DNA from 4 places in the Rhizobium sp. K33 genome. Region 2 is predicted to be linked to each of the others. Evidence: riboswitches for the same ligand, from Rfam matches in the RefSeq annotation. Region 2 holds a riboswitch; each other region holds the start of a gene.
What was found. A riboswitch is a leader RNA that binds a small molecule or an ion and turns the genes downstream of it on or off. The one in region 2 is predicted to bind cobalamin.
Positions count from the first base shown of each region.

Region 1: linked by a shared signal. The riboswitch ahead of bluB (5,6-dimethylbenzimidazole synthase) and the one ahead of M1E12_RS02350 (aromatic ring-hydroxylating oxygenase subunit alpha) in region 2 are both predicted to bind cobalamin.
Region 3: linked by a shared signal. The riboswitch ahead of M1E12_RS19675 (ABC transporter ATP-binding protein) and the one ahead of M1E12_RS02350 (aromatic ring-hydroxylating oxygenase subunit alpha) in region 2 are both predicted to bind cobalamin.
Region 4: linked by a shared signal. The riboswitch ahead of cobU (bifunctional adenosylcobinamide kinase/adenosylcobinamide-phosphate guanylyltransferase) and the one ahead of M1E12_RS02350 (aromatic ring-hydroxylating oxygenase subunit alpha) in region 2 are both predicted to bind cobalamin.

Region 1 is NZ_CP096478.1:1,831,143-1,835,354, reverse strand. Features, by position in the region: gene M1E12_RS09130 (NAD+ synthase) at 1-667, shown strand, start outside; gene M1E12_RS09125 (hypothetical protein) at 670-999, shown strand; gene M1E12_RS09120 (TolB family protein) at 1,023-1,859, shown strand; cobalamin riboswitch at 1,898-2,086, shown strand; gene bluB (5,6-dimethylbenzimidazole synthase) at 2,128-2,865, shown strand; gene M1E12_RS09110 (DUF2865 domain-containing protein) at 2,822-3,823, opposite strand; gene M1E12_RS09105 (acyl-homoserine-lactone synthase) at 4,010-4,212, opposite strand, start outside.
Region 2 is NZ_CP096478.1:501,443-505,654, forward strand. Features, by position in the region: gene M1E12_RS02340 (GGDEF domain-containing protein) at 1-587, shown strand, start outside; gene M1E12_RS02345 (DUF6656 family protein) at 604-1,209, opposite strand; cobalamin riboswitch at 1,514-1,717, shown strand; gene M1E12_RS02350 (aromatic ring-hydroxylating oxygenase subunit alpha) at 1,822-3,066, shown strand; gene M1E12_RS02355 (FAD-binding oxidoreductase) at 3,069-4,154, shown strand.
Region 3 is NZ_CP096478.1:4,090,043-4,094,254, forward strand. Features, by position in the region: gene M1E12_RS19670 (NAD(P)/FAD-dependent oxidoreductase) at 1-815, shown strand, start outside; cobalamin riboswitch at 917-1,149, shown strand; gene M1E12_RS19675 (ABC transporter ATP-binding protein) at 1,352-2,146, shown strand; gene M1E12_RS19680 (ABC transporter substrate-binding protein) at 2,167-3,123, shown strand; gene M1E12_RS19685 (FecCD family ABC transporter permease) at 3,181-4,191, shown strand.
Region 4 is NZ_CP096478.1:1,393,988-1,398,199, forward strand. Features, by position in the region: gene M1E12_RS06965 (ATP12 family chaperone protein) at 1-499, shown strand, start outside; gene M1E12_RS06970 (hypothetical protein) at 563-1,363, shown strand; cobalamin riboswitch at 1,430-1,802, shown strand; gene cobU (bifunctional adenosylcobinamide kinase/adenosylcobinamide-phosphate guanylyltransferase) at 1,988-2,518, shown strand; gene cobW (cobalamin biosynthesis protein CobW) at 2,522-3,598, shown strand; gene cobN (cobaltochelatase subunit CobN) at 3,602-4,212, shown strand, end outside.

The sequences.
Region 1 (4,212 bases), 1.3 Mb from region 2:
CGCAGAGGCCTGTGCCAAGGCGCTCGGCTGCCATTACGACATCGTGCCGATCCAGGAGCCGGTCGAAGGCTTCCTCTCATCGCTTTCGGAAATGTTCGAGGGCACGGAGAGCGGCATCACCGAAGAGAACCTGCAGAGCCGCACACGCGGCACCATTCTCATGGCCATCTCCAACAAGTTCGGCTCCATGGTCGTGACGACCGGCAACAAGTCGGAAATGTCGGTCGGTTACGCGACGCTTTACGGCGACATGAACGGTGGCTTCAATCCGATCAAGGACCTCTACAAGATGCAGGTCTATGCGCTGTCGGCCTGGCGCAACGAAAACGTTCCACCAGGTGCGCTCGGCCCCTCGGGCGAAGTGATCCCGGCGAATATCCTCTCGAAGGCGCCCTCCGCGGAGCTTCGTCCCAACCAGACCGACCAGGATTCGCTGCCGCCTTATCCCGTGCTCGACGACATCCTCGAATGCCTCGTGGAGAAGGAAATGGGTGTCGACGAGATCGTGGCGCGTGGCCATGACATCGCGACCGTCCACCGGGTCGAGCACCTGCTTTATCTCGCCGAATACAAGCGCCGCCAGTCGGCGCCCGGCGTGAAGATCACCAAGAAGAACTTCGGGCGCGATCGTCGCTATCCGATCACGAACCGGTTCCGGGATCGCTGAAGGTGTCGACAGAGGATCGCTTCGCGCGGGCTGAGCTGCCGGATTTCACGGCGGAGGAGCGCAGCTATATCTTTGCTGTCGGAGCCCATGACAATCAGGATAGTGGGCTCTACCGGGTGCTGTCCGGTGCTGCATACTTTCTGCCCTCCATGGCAATCGGCTGCTACGGCCTGTGGGAGGAAAGCTTCAAGATGCTCGGCATCGGGTTCGTCACCCTGATCGTCAGCTTGTGCTGGGGTTTCTATACCGAATGGCGCAATGCCCATATCGAGCGGACCGGCCGGACGGTCTTCGCCAAACTGCCAGGCGATCGAAAGTCGCTCGGTCGCTGACTGATTATTCCAAGGAGATGATGATGCGCAGTTCGGTCGAGATCTACGACATGGCGACCCGTGAAGCTGAGGTGGTCTGGCAGACGGAGGACCTCGTCGAGGCGCCCAACTGGTCGCGGGACGGCGAGTTCCTGGTGATCAATGGCGACGGCCTTCTCTACGCCCTGTCGTTGGATGACGACGATCCGGAGCCGGAACTGATCGATACCGGTTTTGCCGTCCGTCTCAACAATGATCACGGCATTTCGCCCGACGGCGCCTCGATTGCCTTTTCCGACCATACGCTCTTCGGCAAGTCCTGCATCTACCTGCTCGGGGATGGCGATGAGGAGCCGCGCCAGGTGACCGAGAAGATGCCCTCCTACTGGCACGGCTGGTCGCCGGATGGAAAGCAACTTGCCTATTGCGGTGATCGCGGCGGCGTATTCGACATCTACACGATCTCGACCAAGGGTGGGCCAGAGAAGCGGTTGACCCATGGGGACGGCCACAATGACGGTCCCGATTACTCTCCCGATGGTCAGTGGATCTATTTCAACTCCAGCCGCACCGGCACGATGCAGATCTGGCGCATGCGGACCGATGGCAGTGATCTTGAGCGTCTAACCGCGGACGGCTATGGCGACTGGTTCCCCCATCCCTCGCCGGATGGAAGCAAGGTTCTCTTTCTCTCCTATGACGAAGATGTCTCCGGACATCCGCGTGACAAGCAGGTCAGGCTGCGGCTGATGGATGCCGATGGCGGCAATATCGAGACCCTGTTCGAATTCTTCGGCGGGCAGGGCAGCATAAACGTGCCGAACTGGTCGCCGGACGGATCGGCCTTCGCCTTCGTCCGCTATTTCGCCGTGACCGATTGAGGTTGTCGTTTTTGATCTGTCGCTCGTGCGCTGTCTGACGTAAAACAACCACGCCAGGTGCCTGCCGAAAGGCGGGAGAATCGGGAAGCCGGTGAGATTCCGGCACGTGCCCAACACTGTGAGGCGGATGTCATGCGCCGGGGAAACCCAGCCACTGGAGTAATCCGGGAAGGCGCGCGTTACAGGTGAAGCCCAGTCAGAAGACCGGCCTGGCGAGATAGACCGAGCCCGCGCGGACGGCGGGTGGTTGCGCATTGTGGGGATTACGATGCACGACGAACCGAACGAGTTTCTCGTCGGGGCTGCGCCTTTTGCCGAGCATGAGCGGGACGCGGTCTACAAGGCGATCCATACGCGGCGCGATGTGCGCGACCAGTTCCTGTCCGACCCTCTGCCCGATGACCTCGTCAGGCGATTGCTCGAAGCAGCCCATGCGGCGCCCTCGGTCGGTTTCATGCAACCTTGGAATTTCCTGCTGATCCGCTGCCAAGCGAAACGGCAGGCGGTTTGGGAAGCCTTCGTCCGCGCCAACGAGGAAGCTGAGGCGATGTTTCCGCCGGAGCGTCGCAGCGCTTACCGATCCCTCAAACTTGAGGGTATCCGCAAGGCGCCGCTCAATATCTGCATCACCTGCGACACCGACCGAGCCGGTCCCGTCGTGCTCGGGCGAACGCATGACGCGCGAATGGATGCGTTCTCGACCGTCTGTGCAATCCAGAACCTCTGGCTTGCCGCTCGCGCCGAAGGCGTGGGCCTCGGCTGGGTCAGCATTTTCCACGAGAACGAAGTGAAGGACATCCTCGGCATTCCGCCGCGGGTGCAGATCATCGGCTATCTCTGCATCGGCTATGTCTACGCGCTCTATTCAAAGCCCGAGCTCGAGGTGAAGGGTTGGCGGAAGCGGCTTTCACTCGACGACCTGATCTTCGAGGACCGCTGGGGCGAGACGCCTGAGGTCGCCGTTACTCCTGGAGCGGCTGGGGGCCAGGCGCCGCGGGGTTCCTGAGGTCGATCGTGCCCTTGTCGGACGGCAGGAAGGCGGGGCCAACGCGCCGGACATTGAGGCTTGCTTCGTCCAGGGGGCGCTCGGTCGCCGCAGGAGGTGCTGCTGGAACTGGCTTCGACTTCGGCGCCATATCGAGCACCGAGGACTGATAATCCGGGACAGCCGGTCTGGGTGTCATGCGCTGATAATACTGCTGCAGGTTACAGCTGCAGGCGGGATCCGCATCGGTCCGACGATTGCGGTAGAGGAAAGCGTTCGGCATGTCGCGATAGGGTTGGCCGGTGACGGCCGAAATCATGTCCACCGTCTCGCTGCGCTCGGGCGCGTGGAAGAAGAGCTCGGTCTGGGTGCCGGGGCACATCTGCTCGCACTGGGCGGCGTCGCGGGCGAAATTCATGGCCGAGGTCTGGGACGAGATCGGGAAGAAGCCACCGTCGCAGGTGCGGACACACAGCGTGCGGACATTGCCGCTTGGCAGGATGCCGAAGGATGGGCGCGGATCGGAATAGGCAGCCTCGGCGGCGCGGTCGGGCCTGTAGGGTTCCGCCAGGGTGTCGAGGTACGGGATGCGCTGCGCTTCCTCCGGCAGCGGCGCCTGATCGGGCCCGCAGCCATTGGCTTCAAGGGCCGTTACCAGTGCGGCCCTGGCATCGGCGGCGCGGCTTTCGCGGAGATCGGCAAGGCGTGCAGCCAGAATATCGCGGTTTGCCTCCATGCGTGAAATCGCGGTGGCGAGATCCCCGCAGTCATTGCCGCCGTCGGGGCGGATCTGGACGATGGAGGAGGTAAGGCAGCGAAGCCGGCGCTGGTCCTGGCGAGCCTTGCGCAGCTCCAGGTTCTGCTGGGCGATCGCGCTGGCATAACTGTTGATCTCGGGCGAAGGCCCGCCTTGCTCCACCAGAACCAGCCGATCGCGCAGTCGCTCGCAGAGCGCTGAGGCCTCAGCCGCGGTTGGCATGGCCCCGCCCATGAGGAGGATCATGGCAATGGAACTGACTATCCTGCTCGGCACATCCGGATCCCAGTTGGCATTTGCAGGGCAGATCAACGCCCTGACGTATCGCAGGATATCCGAATGTAGATCAAAACGAAATGACGGATGACGTGGCGGATGCGGCATGGGCCGCATCCGCCCGAGATGCCGTCACGCTGCGCGGGCGGTGGCGAGCGTCATCTCTTCTTCCAGCACGCTGCCGTCAATCGCGGCCACGGCCTTCATGCGATCCAGAAGCTCATGGGAGACCTCCCAGGAAACGGCGACCGCCTGGACGACGCCGATGCGTTTCGGCTCGCCGATGCGGTTGCCCGGGCAGCCCATGCGCTTGAACATCCGCTCCAGAAAGACAT
Region 2 (4,212 bases):
GCGAGGCCGAAGAGGCCGAAGCCGCCAAGTTTGTCGATCCGGTCACCCGCCTTGCCTCGCGCCGCGCCTTCAACAAGGCCGTCGCCAAGATTTATGCAAACCCGGAAATGCCCGTCCTCTGCGGTGTCGCCATCGGCGAGATCGATGATTATGCCCGCATACAGGAGCAGATGGGCCCGGCCGTGGCCGAACGCTTCCTGATGCAGGTCGCCAAGGTTCTCGAAGCCGTCTCCGGCGGTGGCGACCTTGCCTGCCGCTTCGATGCCGGCCGCTTCGGTCTGCTGCTTTACACCTCCGATCAGGAGGAAATCAGCCGCGTGGTCGATCTCGTCCGCGCCAAGCTGAAGGCCACCAATTTCGTCGGCTCGTCGAGCGGTGCCCGCGTCGGCCAGCTCACCATGTCCTTCGGCATTTGCTTCTCCGAGCAGGCCCCGAATGCCTTCGACTTCACCAACTTCGCGGAAAAGGCGCTCGCCACCTCCAAGTCGGCCGGCGGTGATACCGTCACGGTCTATGGTGCGAACGACTATGTCTCGAAGGATTGGCTGATCTACAAGAAGAAGCCCGTCGGCGGTTTCGGCGCCTGATCGGGGACGCCAGCCTTTAAAGCTTTGCGATGATCTTCCTGAGCTCGGCGTCTCGCGCGCCGAGCATCAGCACGTTTCTGAGCGCCTCTTTCGGGTCGACCGTCTGGAACAGGAGCCCGTTGTCGCGGAAGGAACGATCGATCGTCATCGCCTTGGTTTCTGCCTCCGGCTTGATCGCCACGGCAAAATACATCCGCCCGTAATTCTGCTTGATCTGCTCGAAGAAAACTTCCTCACCGCCGATATCCGCCAGAAAGTTGGCGATGTAGAAGGCCCATTTCACATCGGCATATTGCGCGAAGTTCGTGCGCGCCGCGGTCACGTGACAGTAACCGAGATGCGGGCTGTTGTTCAGCGTGCGGTGAAAGATGATCTTGGGGAACTTGATCGAACGGTGAAAGCTGTTGATCCGGTCGTGCGTGGTTTCCGCAGCCCGTTCCAGCCGGCGTCCCGTCCGCGCCGCGACTTCCTCATAGGTCAGGTAGCGCCGTTCATCCGGCAGCCAGTCTTCACGGCTGCGCGAAATCCGTCCGGTCCTGAGGAACTCGGAATGGACGGCCTTGGCGGGCGGCGGCGCCTTCGTTTCCGCTTTGGGAGCCGCGTAGTATCTCAGTTTCTGCATCTTGACGCTCTGACGGTACCCGGACTGACTGCTGGAGCTTAGCGCAGCATGGTTAATCATGATTTGATGGTACTTTGCGCCTCGGAGGTTTCCTGAGGCTTGCCGCAGCGCAAATCTTGCAATCTGCTCTGCAATCGCCCGTTTGCGTCACGCTGTTTCGGGAGGTTTCTTGTCGAATACTGCAGTATTCGGAAATTAAAGGAGATTTTGCTCTCTCCCCTCTATTTCACGGGGCTGTGGCCATGTCGCAAACAATTTCAGCCGTGTCGTTTCGCAGTGCAGCGCATGACCCGGCCCTGTGATTAGATGCTGGCAAGCTCGAGGTGCCGCCCTGGTAGGGAAGGGCGGGAAATCGGGAAGCCGGTCAAAATCCGGCGCTGCCCCCGCAACGGTGGTGGAGAATGCGTTTTGGCAAAAGGCCACTGGGAGAAATCCTGGGAAGGCGCCGACGCGGTCCGCAAATGGACCACTCCTGAGCCCGGAAACCAGCCTTGGCAGACGGACATTTGAGGTTGCGGAGGGCGACCGGAGATAGCCATGCGCAGCGCCTGTTCAAGGCGGTGACGGGCTGCGCCCTCTTCTCCCCCGAGTTTTTGAAAACACGAGGACGACATGGACCTGCAGGCCAATGTGCTGCGTCAGTTGAAGAACCGCCGCGAGGGTTTCTCCCTCGAACAGCCCTTCTATATCGACCAGGATTACTTCAAGCTCGACATGGAGATGATCTGGTATCGCGACTGGCTGTTCATCGGCCATGACTGCGAGATACCGCGTGCCGGCAACTATTTCACCGCCCAGATCGGCGACTATCCGGTCGTCATCGTGCGCGGCAAGGATCAGGTGATCCGCGCCTTCCACAACACCTGTCGCCATCGCGGCCACCGCGTCTGCACCCAGGACAAGGGCGCCTCCGCCAAGCTCGTCTGCCCCTACCACCAGTGGACCTACGACCTTGACGGCTCGCTCGTCTTCGCCCGCCAGATGGGCGAGAATTTCGACAAGGCCGAGTTCGGCCTGAAGACCGTGCATTGCGAAAGCGTCGCGGGCTACATCTTCGTCTGCCTCGCCAACGAAGCCCCCGATTTTGCCCCTGTGCGGGCCTCGATCGAACCTTACATGGCGCCGCACCGGCTCTGGGAAGCCAAGGTCGCGCACAAGAACACGATCATCGAGAAGGGAAACTGGAAGCTCGTCTGGGAAAACAACCGCGAATGCTACCACTGCGCCGGCAACCATCCGGAGCTCTGCCGCACCTATCCGGAAGCGCCGACCGCAACCGGTGTGCAGGGGGCCGGCGACGACCCGTTCATTTCCGAACATTGGGCACGCTGTGAGGCGGCCGGTCTTCCGTCCACCTTCAAGATGGACCCGTCCGGCCAGTTCCGCACCGCCCGCATGCCGCTGATACAGGATGCCGAGAGCTACACCATGTCGGGCAAGCGCGCCGTGAAGAAGCCGCTCTCCGCCGACGTGCCGATCAGCCATATCGGCACCATGCTGCTCTTCCACTATCCGACGACCTGGAACCACATCCTCGGCGACCACGCGATTTCCTTCCGCGTCCTGCCGCTGTCGGCCGAAGAGACGGCCGTCACCACCACCTGGCTGGTGAACAAGGATGCGGTCGAAGGCGTCGATTACGACCTCGAAGAGCTGACCCATGTCTGGAACATGACCAATGACCAGGATCGCTCGATCGTCGAGGAAAACGCCTTCGGCATCCGCTCGCCGGCCTATGAACCCGGTCCCTATTCCGTCGATCACGAAGGCGGCGTCATGCAGTTCGTTGAATGGTATTCCAACTTCATGGTGAGCCGCCTTCAGGGCGACAAGGCTCGCCTCTCCGTGGTGGCCTGATCATGAACATTGCCGTCACCCAGTATCGCCATGTCGACGAGATGCGCCCCTGGTCCGACCGGGAGCATCTCCTGGAGTGTGTCGCCGTCACGCCGGAAGCCGCCGACGTGATGACCTTCACCTTCAAGCCGAACAAGCCGGGCCTCTGGTTCCGCTACATGCCGGGCCAGTTCGTGACCCTCGAGATCCCCGTCGGGCCCGAGCCGGTGATGCGCACCTACACGCTCTCCTCCAGTCCCTCGCGGCCCTACACGATCGCCGTGACGGTCAAGGCGCAGAAGGACAGTATCGGCACCCGCTGGATGTTCGACAATCTGAAGCCCGGCATGGCGCTGAAGGCTTTCGGCCCGCTCGGCGACTTCTCCTATGCCAAGTATCCGGGCAAGAAGTACCTCTTCATCTCGGCCGGCTCCGGCATCACGCCGATGATGTCCATGACCCGTGACCTGAGTGACCGTGCACCCGATAGCGACATCACCTTTCTGAACTGCGCGCGCTCGCCCGACGACATCATCTTCCGGTGGGAGCTGGAGGCGAAGGCGCGTGACATGCCGAACTTCCAGCTCGGCTTCATCATTGAGCAACTGGGCCGCGGTCAGCTCTGGTCGGGCCTGAAGGGCCGCATCGACAAGGCAAAGATCGCGCTTCTCGCCCCCGACTTCCTCGAGCGCACCGTCTTCTGCTGCGGCCCGGCGCCCTTCATGGCAACCGTGCGCGAAGCGCTCGAAGGTGCCGGCTTCGACATGAAGCAGTATCACGAGGAAGCCTTCCAGCCGGTCAAGCCGGAGCCGATGGTGGTTGTTGCCGACCATGGCGATGGCGAGCAGGCAACCAAGGTCACCTTCGCCATGTCGGGCAAGGACGGCCTCTGCGCCCCTGGGCATACGGTCCTTCAGGCAGCCCGTGCGGCCGGTGTCCGGATCGGTGCGGCCTGCGAATCCGGCCTCTGCGGCACCTGCAAGGTCATGAAGCTCTCGGGCGAAGTCGAGATGGACCACAATGGCGGCATCCTCGATGACGAGATCGAGGAAGGCTATATCCTCGCCTGCTGTTCGAGGCCGAAGGGCGATATCGAGATCGAGGCTTGAGCGGACGCTGGTCAATCAACTGTATGTGAAGAGAGGGCGGTTCCGGATAGGAAACGCC
Region 3 (4,212 bases), 1.0 Mb from region 2:
GTGTCATCATCGGAGGCGGGCCGACCGGCGTGGAAATGGCAGGCGCCATTTCCGAGCTTGGCCGTTTCATGATCGCCCGCGATTTTCGCAGTCTGAGGCCGGATCAGCTGCAGGTGCTGTTGATCGAGGCCGGTCCGCGGATCCTTGCCAGTTTTCCGGAATCCCTGTCGCAATATGCCGTCGATTACCTGACGCGGATCGGCGTGGACATCCGCTTGAATACGCCGGTGGAAGACGTGACTCCCGACGGCGTGACGGTCGGCGGGGCGCTGATCCCGGCAAGCTGCATGGTCTGGGGTGCCGGCGTTAAAGCCTCTCCCGCGGCCGCCTGGCTCGGCGTTCCGCCAGGCCCCGGAGGCCGTCTACAGGTCGCCTCGGATCTGTCTGTCGAAGGAAAATCGGAGATCTATGCTCTGGGGGACACCGCTCTGTCGACCGGGGAGGATGGCAAGCCGTTGCCGGCGCTCGCGCAGGTGGCCAAGCAGCAGGGCACCTTCCTCGGCAAGGCGCTGAAGGCAAATCTTCTGCAGGGCGAACCCGTGCCGACCTTCCGCTTTCACAACCGCGGCAATACGGCCGTCATCGGCAGGAATGCTGCGGTTTTCGATTTCGGCTCCTGGCAGCTGAAGGGGCGCCTGGCATGGCTGCTCTGGGCGATCGTGCACGTCTACCTGCTCGTCAACTTCGAAAAGCGCCTGCTGGTCAGCATTCAATGGATCTGGCGATACGCCACCCGCCAACGGGGTGCTCGGATCATCGATGAGAATGCCGTTGCGGTGGATCGTCCGGCGGCTGACGGAAAGATGTCGAACTGATTTTCCGACGCTAGGCGCTGGACAAGCCCGTGCGCAAGCTATAGGCGTAATGGTATTACATTACGGAAGAGATCAAGGCTTGACCGCCGGGGCCCGTAGGCCCTATGCAAACAGATGACGGTTCCCCGCCGGATGACTCCGAGGGGATTAATAGGGAACACGGTGAGGACGACCCAATAGGGACCAATACCGTGGCTGCCCCCGCAACTGTAAGCGGATTGCTGTCCATTCTCGCGGCGCAACAAGCGCCGGGCCACTGCGGGAGACTGTGGGAAGGCAAATGGAACGGCGCATATCCGCGAGCCAGGAGACCTGCCGTCAAGAGTTGAAACCGAAGCGGACGGGGTGTTCCGATGGATACGAACTGGCTTTTGCGCTGCGCCGTCAGGCGCGCTGATCACATGCCATTTTGCCTCCGGAGAAATCCTGCGGAGGACGGGCATGCATCTACTGAATACCGGTGAGCCGTCGAAACGGCCGTCTGGTCCCGGCCTGAGCGCTGGCGCCACCCTGTCCTCCCGCGCGGAGGCACGGCAATGAGCTGCAGCAGCAAGGGCTGCCCGATCCGCGTCACCGACGTCGGCTGGGGGCCGAAACCATCTCAATATCTGGTTCGCGACGTCTCCTTTTCGCTGGCCTCGGGCGATCGTCTGGCAATTGTCGGTCCGAATGGCGCTGGCAAGACCACGCTGCTGCGCTGCCTTTATCGCGGTGTCTCGCCGCTGGACGGCCGGGTTGAAATCGACGGCCAGGACATCTGGCAGATGAGCGCCCGCCAGGTTGCCAGGCGGATCGCCGTCGTGCTCCAGGAAATGCCGGGAGACTTTCCCTTCACCGTGCGGGACGTCGTCATGATGGGCCGGGTACCCTGGCGCGAAGGCCTGTCCGGCTGGAGCGATCAGGACCGTGCCGAAGCCGAGCATGCGCTAGATCATCTCGATCTCCTGCGGCTGGCCAACAGGCAGTTCTCGACCCTCTCCGGTGGCGAGAAGCAGCGTGTGCTGGTGGCCCGCGCGCTCGCCCAGAAGCCTGAGATCCTGATCCTCGACGAGCCGACGAACCATCTCGACATCCGCCACCAGCTGGAAATTCTCGATCTGCTCGGCGGGTTGAACCTGACGATCATCACGACGCTGCACGACATCAATCTCGCGGCCGAATTCGCAAGTCATGTCGCCTTGATGCAGGGCGGCCGGATGCGTGCTTTCGGCACGCCGGACGATGTCCTGACGGAGCAGGCCCTGTCAGGGACCTTTGGCGTTCTCGCCGCCCGCCAGCAGGCCGACGACCGTCGCGCGCACCGCTTTTCCTTTTCCCTCGCTCTCAATTGATATTGAAAGGACCCGCCACGATGGCCGCCCGCCTTCTTTTGTCCGCCGCGCTGTTTGCTTCGGTTTTCGCAGCCTCCTCGGCGTTTGCCTATCCGGTCACCGTCAAGAGCTGCGATCGCGAGGTCACCTTCGAGCAAGCGCCCGCCCGCGCCATTTCCAACGACGTGAACCTGACCGAAATGATGCTGGCTCTGAAGCTTCAGGATCACATGGTGGGCTACACCGGCATCTCCGGCTGGAAGACGCTGGATGAAAGCCTGCGCGAAGGCGTTCAGGAGCTGCCGGAGCTTTCGCCGAAATATCCGACCAAGGAAGTGCTGCTGAACGCGGATACCGACTTCTACTTCGCCGGCTGGAACTACGGCATGAAGGTCGGCGGCGAGGTGACCCCGGAAACGCTCGAGCCCTTCAAGATTAAGGTCTACGAACTCACCGAATCCTGCATCCACATCATGGCGAAGAACAAGCCGACGATGGACGACATGTTCGTCGACCTCCTGAACCTCGGCAAGATCTTCGGTGTCGAGGATCGCGCCGAGACCCTGGTCGCCGGCTACCGCAAGCACCTCGACGAAATCACCAAGCGCATCGGCGCAATCGAGAAGCCCGTTCGCGTCTTCGTCTACGATTCGGGCACCGAAAAGCCCTTCACCTCGGGCCGTTTCGGCATCCCGACCGCGATGATCGAAGCCGCCGGTGGCATCAACATCATGGACGATGTCGAGAAGAGCTGGACGGAGGTTTCCTGGGAGCCTGTCATCGAGCGCAACCCGGAAGTCGTCGTGATCGTCAACTACGGTGACGTCACCGCCGACCAGAAGATCGCCTTCATGAAGGAGAACCCGGCCTTCAAGAACCTCGATGCCGTGAAGCAGGACCGCTTCGTCGTGCTGGAATATGTGGAGGCCACGCCGGGCCCACGCAATGTCCAGGCGATCGATCGTCTGGCCAAGGCCTTCCACCCCCGCAACATGTAAAAGGTCTGAAGGCGGGGCCGCATACCGGTCCCGCCCGACAGGAATACGCAAGGCAGCATGATGCAGGGTCGATTGTTTATCTGGGTGGGTCTGGCGCTCCTGCTGCTTGCCCTGTGTCTGACGGCTGGCGTGTCCCTGGGCTCGGCCGCCATTCCCGCGGAGACCGTCTGGTCGATCCTCGTCAACAAGCTGGCGCCGGGCACCTTCGAGCCGACCTGGTCTCCGGGACGGGAGAGCATCGTCTGGGATGTGCGATTTCCTCGTGTCATCCTTGCCGGCCTCGTCGGTGCCGGCCTCGCCACCGTCGGTGCGGTCCTCCAGTCGGTCACCCGCAATCCGCTGGCCGATCCGCACCTCCTCGGCGTCTCCTCGGGCGGTGCCTTGGGCGCGATCATCGCGCTGCTCCACACCGGGCTGATCTTTGGTCTCGTCACCGTGCCGCTCTTTGCCTTCGCCGGCTCGCTTCTGGCAACGCTTGCGGTGGTCGCCGTGACCCGCTTCACGGGCGCCGGTGCTGATCGTCTCGTGCTGTCAGGCGTCGCGATCGCCTTTGTCGCCACTTCGCTTGGCAATCTCGCGATCTTCCTCGGCGATCCGCGCGCAGCCCATACGGTTGTCTTCTGGATGCTCGGCGGCCTTGGCCTCGCCCAATGGTCACACCTTCTCTATCCGGCGATCGTCCTGTTCGGCTGCCTGACCTTCCTCACCATCCGGGCGCGCGAGATCAACGCCATGGCAATGGGTGACGAAACGGCGGCGACGCTCGGCGTTCCCGTGGGCCGCTTCCGCGCCGAGCTTTTCGTGGTCACCGCCCTCCTGACGGGCGTCATGGTCGCCTTCTCCGGTGCCATCGGCTTTGTCGGACTGCTCGTCCCCCATTTCGTTCGTCTGACGGCGGGCAGCGACAACATCCGTGTTATCCCTTTGTCTGCGCTGACAGGGGCGGTGATCCTCATCCTCGCCGACATTGTCTCGCGCACCATCATGGCGCCCGAGGACATGCCGATCGGCGTCATCACCGGCCTGGCCGGTGGCCTCGCCTTCATTTTCCTCCTGCGCCGGCGCTAGTACGTCAGGGGGTATTGCTCC
Region 4 (4,212 bases), 890 kb from region 2:
GGCGATCGATGCCGTGGCAAACAGTCTCGACGACGTCTTCGACGAGATCCTCCGTTTCGCAGGCACCGACCTGCTCTGCTACCGCGCCGACGGCCCGCGAGAGCTGATCGACCGGCAGTCGGCGCGCTGGGATGCCGTCTTGACCTGGGCCGCCACCGCCCATGGCGCGCGCTTCATTCTGGTCGAAGGCGTGATGCATCAGGAGCAGCCGAAGGAAGCTGTCGCGGCCTATGCTGCAGCCCTGCAGCGCTACCGCGACCCATTCCAGATCTCGTGCCTCAATGTCGTGACCACGCTGACAGGCTCGGCCGTGTTGGCGCTCGCCTTTGCCGAAGGTGCCTTCGATCTCGACGAAGTCTGGTCGCTGGCGCATCTCGATGAGGACTGGACGATCGAGCACTGGGGCTCCGATGCCGAGGCAGAGGCGCGTCGTGAGGCGCGCTACGGCGAATTCGCCTCTGCGGCGTCACTCTTCTCCGCGCTCCAGAGCGCGGATTAACCCTCCACTAACCATAAATGGCGAATTCTCAGGCTGGTCCAGAATCATCAGCCCGGGGTCGCCATGTCAGCTCGCAGTTTCCGCATTGCCGCCGCCATCGGCCTTGTCCTGCTGCTGGCATCCTGCTCGCTCATCTATGGGCGCAGCATCGATCGGCCCCTGGTCTACTACGTCCGCAACGTCACGGTGATGGCCGACCTGAAGGTACCGCTCGACCTCATCGAAAGCGTCGACCGACGGGTCTCGGCGGCAATCGCCGCGACACGCGCGCCGCAAGGGGCCGAACGCGTGGTCCTGCTGGTGAAGATCGATCGGTTGGGCTACGGCGAGGGCGCGCGGCGCAGTCTCGCCCAGGCGAGGTTCACCGTCACCGCGACCTCCGTCGAGACCGGCGAGCCGGTGGCGCAGGGTGTCTTCACCGTCAACAGCCCGACCAATGATCCGCGCTGGGCCCGTCAAGCTCTTGCTGAAGAAATCGCCGCCCGTATCCGTTTTGCCTTCTCGCTGACCACGCCCCGGATCAGGAAGGTCGTTGCGCCTCGCACAATCTCAACCCGGCTGAAGACCGATCCGGCACCGGTGATCGCGCCGTCCGCGACGCCCGTGAGTCCTCAGGCGACGGTCGTGGAGCCGACCGTCGTTGCGCCGCCGCCGGTTGTGGTCACGACGCCAGCCAATCCTGCACCGCCAGAGCCGGCGGAGATGGCGGCCCCTCCGGTACGCGCGGCTGCTCCTGCCCAACCCGCGCGCCGCGCGGCCGATATTGCAAAAGGCACGCCCGTCGAGCAAGGCGCCGTCGGCAAGATCCGCCTGCGACCGGACTGCGATCCGGCCGTCACCGCAAACTGCGCGGCAGCACCCTGACCAGGGTCCGGGCGCAATGACGCATCCGCGCGCCGCAGCCGTGATTGACTTGGGCCTGACCTCGGCCTAATCCTCATCGTGGATGGTTTCCGGACGGCAGAGATGTTGTGCGGAGAGCAAAAGGGAATGCGAAGGCGTGGACCCCAACCGGGCACGCGGAACGCAGCCGACCCCGCGACTGTATTGCAGCGAGGGTTCTCCATCCGCTCTGCCGTTACTAGTGGTGACAGATCGCGTGGTGTGATCGGCTTCCGAAAACGTCAGGACGGAAAAGCCACTGGGGTGGCAACACGATCAGCCGGGGCTGGACGCCTCTTTCTCTACGAATCGTCCGCTCTTTCGTGTTGCCGTCAACTCTGGGAAGGCGAGGAGAACCCGACGGTCCTTTCAAGGATCACGACCTGCGAGCCAGGAGACCTGCCATCCACGGGCATGGTGCCCACACTGGGGAGGTTTCCCCGTTGCCAGCACGGAGGTTGTCGTGGCGACGTCTTGCATCCGCGGGTCCTTGTCGACCCGACGGTGCCGATCCGTCTTCGCGGATCGTGCATCCAAATGTTGTTCGCGCGTGTTTGAAACAGGCGCTGCAGGTCACCTGCGTGCGGTCTGGGGTTATGGCGCGCCATGACCGCTTCCCATTCCCGATCCATCCTGGTTCTCGGTGGTGCTCGCTCGGGCAAGTCGCGCTTTGCCGAGGGATTGGCGCGCGACACTGGCCTCGACAGGTTTTACCTGGCGACGGGCCGCGCTTGGGACGACGAGATGCGGGTCCGCATCGAAACCCACAAGGCCGACCGAGCCAATGACGGCTGGACGACCCATGAGGAGCCGCTCGATCTCGCCGGCGCGCTGAAGGCGCTGGACCAGCCCGGCCGCGTCATCCTCGTCGACTGCCTGACGCTTTGGGTCACCAATCTGATGATGGAAGAGGGCCGTGCCGTCGACGCCGACGGCGCCGCACTCGCCGCTAGTCTGGGGGAACTCCAGGCCACCGTCATCTTCGTTTCCAATGAGGTCGGCCTCGGCATCGTGCCCGAGAACAAGATGGCCCGCGCCTTCCGCGACCATGCCGGCCGTCTCCACCAAGCCATCGCCGCCGAAGCGGCAGTCGTCTATTTCGTTGCGGCCGGATTGCCGCTGAAAATGAAGGGTTGAACCATGTTGCAGCAAAAGATCCCTGCCACCGTCATCACCGGCTTCCTCGGTGCCGGCAAGACCACCATCATCCGCAACATGCTGACCAATGCCGGCGGCAAGAAGATCGCGCTGATCATCAACGAATTCGGCGATCTCGGCGTCGATGGCGACGTGCTGAAGGGCTGCGGCGCAGAGAACTGCACCGAGGACGACATCATCGAACTCACCAATGGCTGCATCTGCTGCACGGTGGCCGACGACTTTGTGCCGACGATGCAGAAGCTGCTCGACCGCGACGTGAAGCCTGATCACATCGTCATCGAAACCTCGGGTCTCGCCTTGCCGCAGCCGCTGGTCGCCGCCTTCAACTGGCCTGATATCCGCACCCGCGTGACGGTCGATGGCGTCGTCACCGTCGTCGATAGCGCGGCCGTCGCTGCCGGTCGCTTCGCCGACGACCACGACGCGGTCGCCGCCCAGCGCGCCGAAGACGACAATCTCGACCACGAAAGCCCGATCGAAGAACTGTTCGAGGATCAGCTGACCTGCGCCGACCTCATCGTCTTGAACAAGACCGACCTGCTTGACGCTGCTGGCATCGCCGCGGTGCGCGCCGAAGTCACCGGCCGCACCAGCCGTAAGCCCTCGATGATCGAGGCGAAGAACGGCGAAGTGCCCTCGCTCGTGCTGCTCGGCATCGGCGCCAGCACCGAAGACGACATCGAAAACCGCAAGTCGCATCACGAGCTGGAGCACGAAGCGCTGCATGCCTCGGGCGAGGATCACGACCACCATCACGATCACGACGAGTTCGAAAGCTTCGTTTTGAAGCTCGGCGCGATCAAGGATCCCGCGGACTTCATCGACCGCCTGAAGCCGGTCATCGAAAAGCACGACATCCTTCGCCTGAAGGGTTTCATCGACGTGCCGGGCAAGCCGATGCGCCTTGTCATCCAGGCCGTCGGCACCCGCATCGACACCTATTTCGACCGTCCCTGGACATCGGGCGAGAAGCGCGAAACGCGGCTTGTGGTGATCGGCCTGCATGAATGGGATTTCGGCACCGTGATCGAGGACGTCCAGGCGGCGGCTGGCTGATCCATGCATCTGCTCCTCGCCCAGAAGGGATCGATCAGCGACGGCGACGAAGCGATCGATCTTGGCCAGACGCCGGGGGACGTGCTGTTTCTCTCGGCGGCGGACACGGAGCTTGCGGCAATCGCCGCAGCCGTTGAGGCGAGGGGCAAGCAAGCGCTGCGCTGGCGGCTGGCCAGCCTGATGACGCTGAAGCACCCGATGTCGGTCGATACCTATATCGAGCGCACGGCGCGCCATGCGCGGCTGATCGTGATCAGGGCGCTGGGCGGGGCGAGCTACTTTCACTATGCGATGGAGGCGTTGCACGCTACTGCGCGCCGCAGCGGTGCTGCCATCGTCGTGCTACCCGGCGACGACAAGCCGGATGAGGGGCTTTCGCCTTTCCAGGCCTGTGCGGATAACGACCGCCAGGCGCTCTGGACCTACCTCACCGAAGGCGGGGCCGGAAATGCCGAGGCCTTCGTCGCCTATGCCGAGGCGATGCTGCGCGGGGACGAACGTCCGGACCCGGCGCGTCCATTGCTGAAGGCCGGCATCTGGTGGCCGGGCAGGGGCGTGATCGGGGTCGATGAGTGGGAGAGTCGAGCGCTCCCGGCACCCCCCTCTCCAACCCC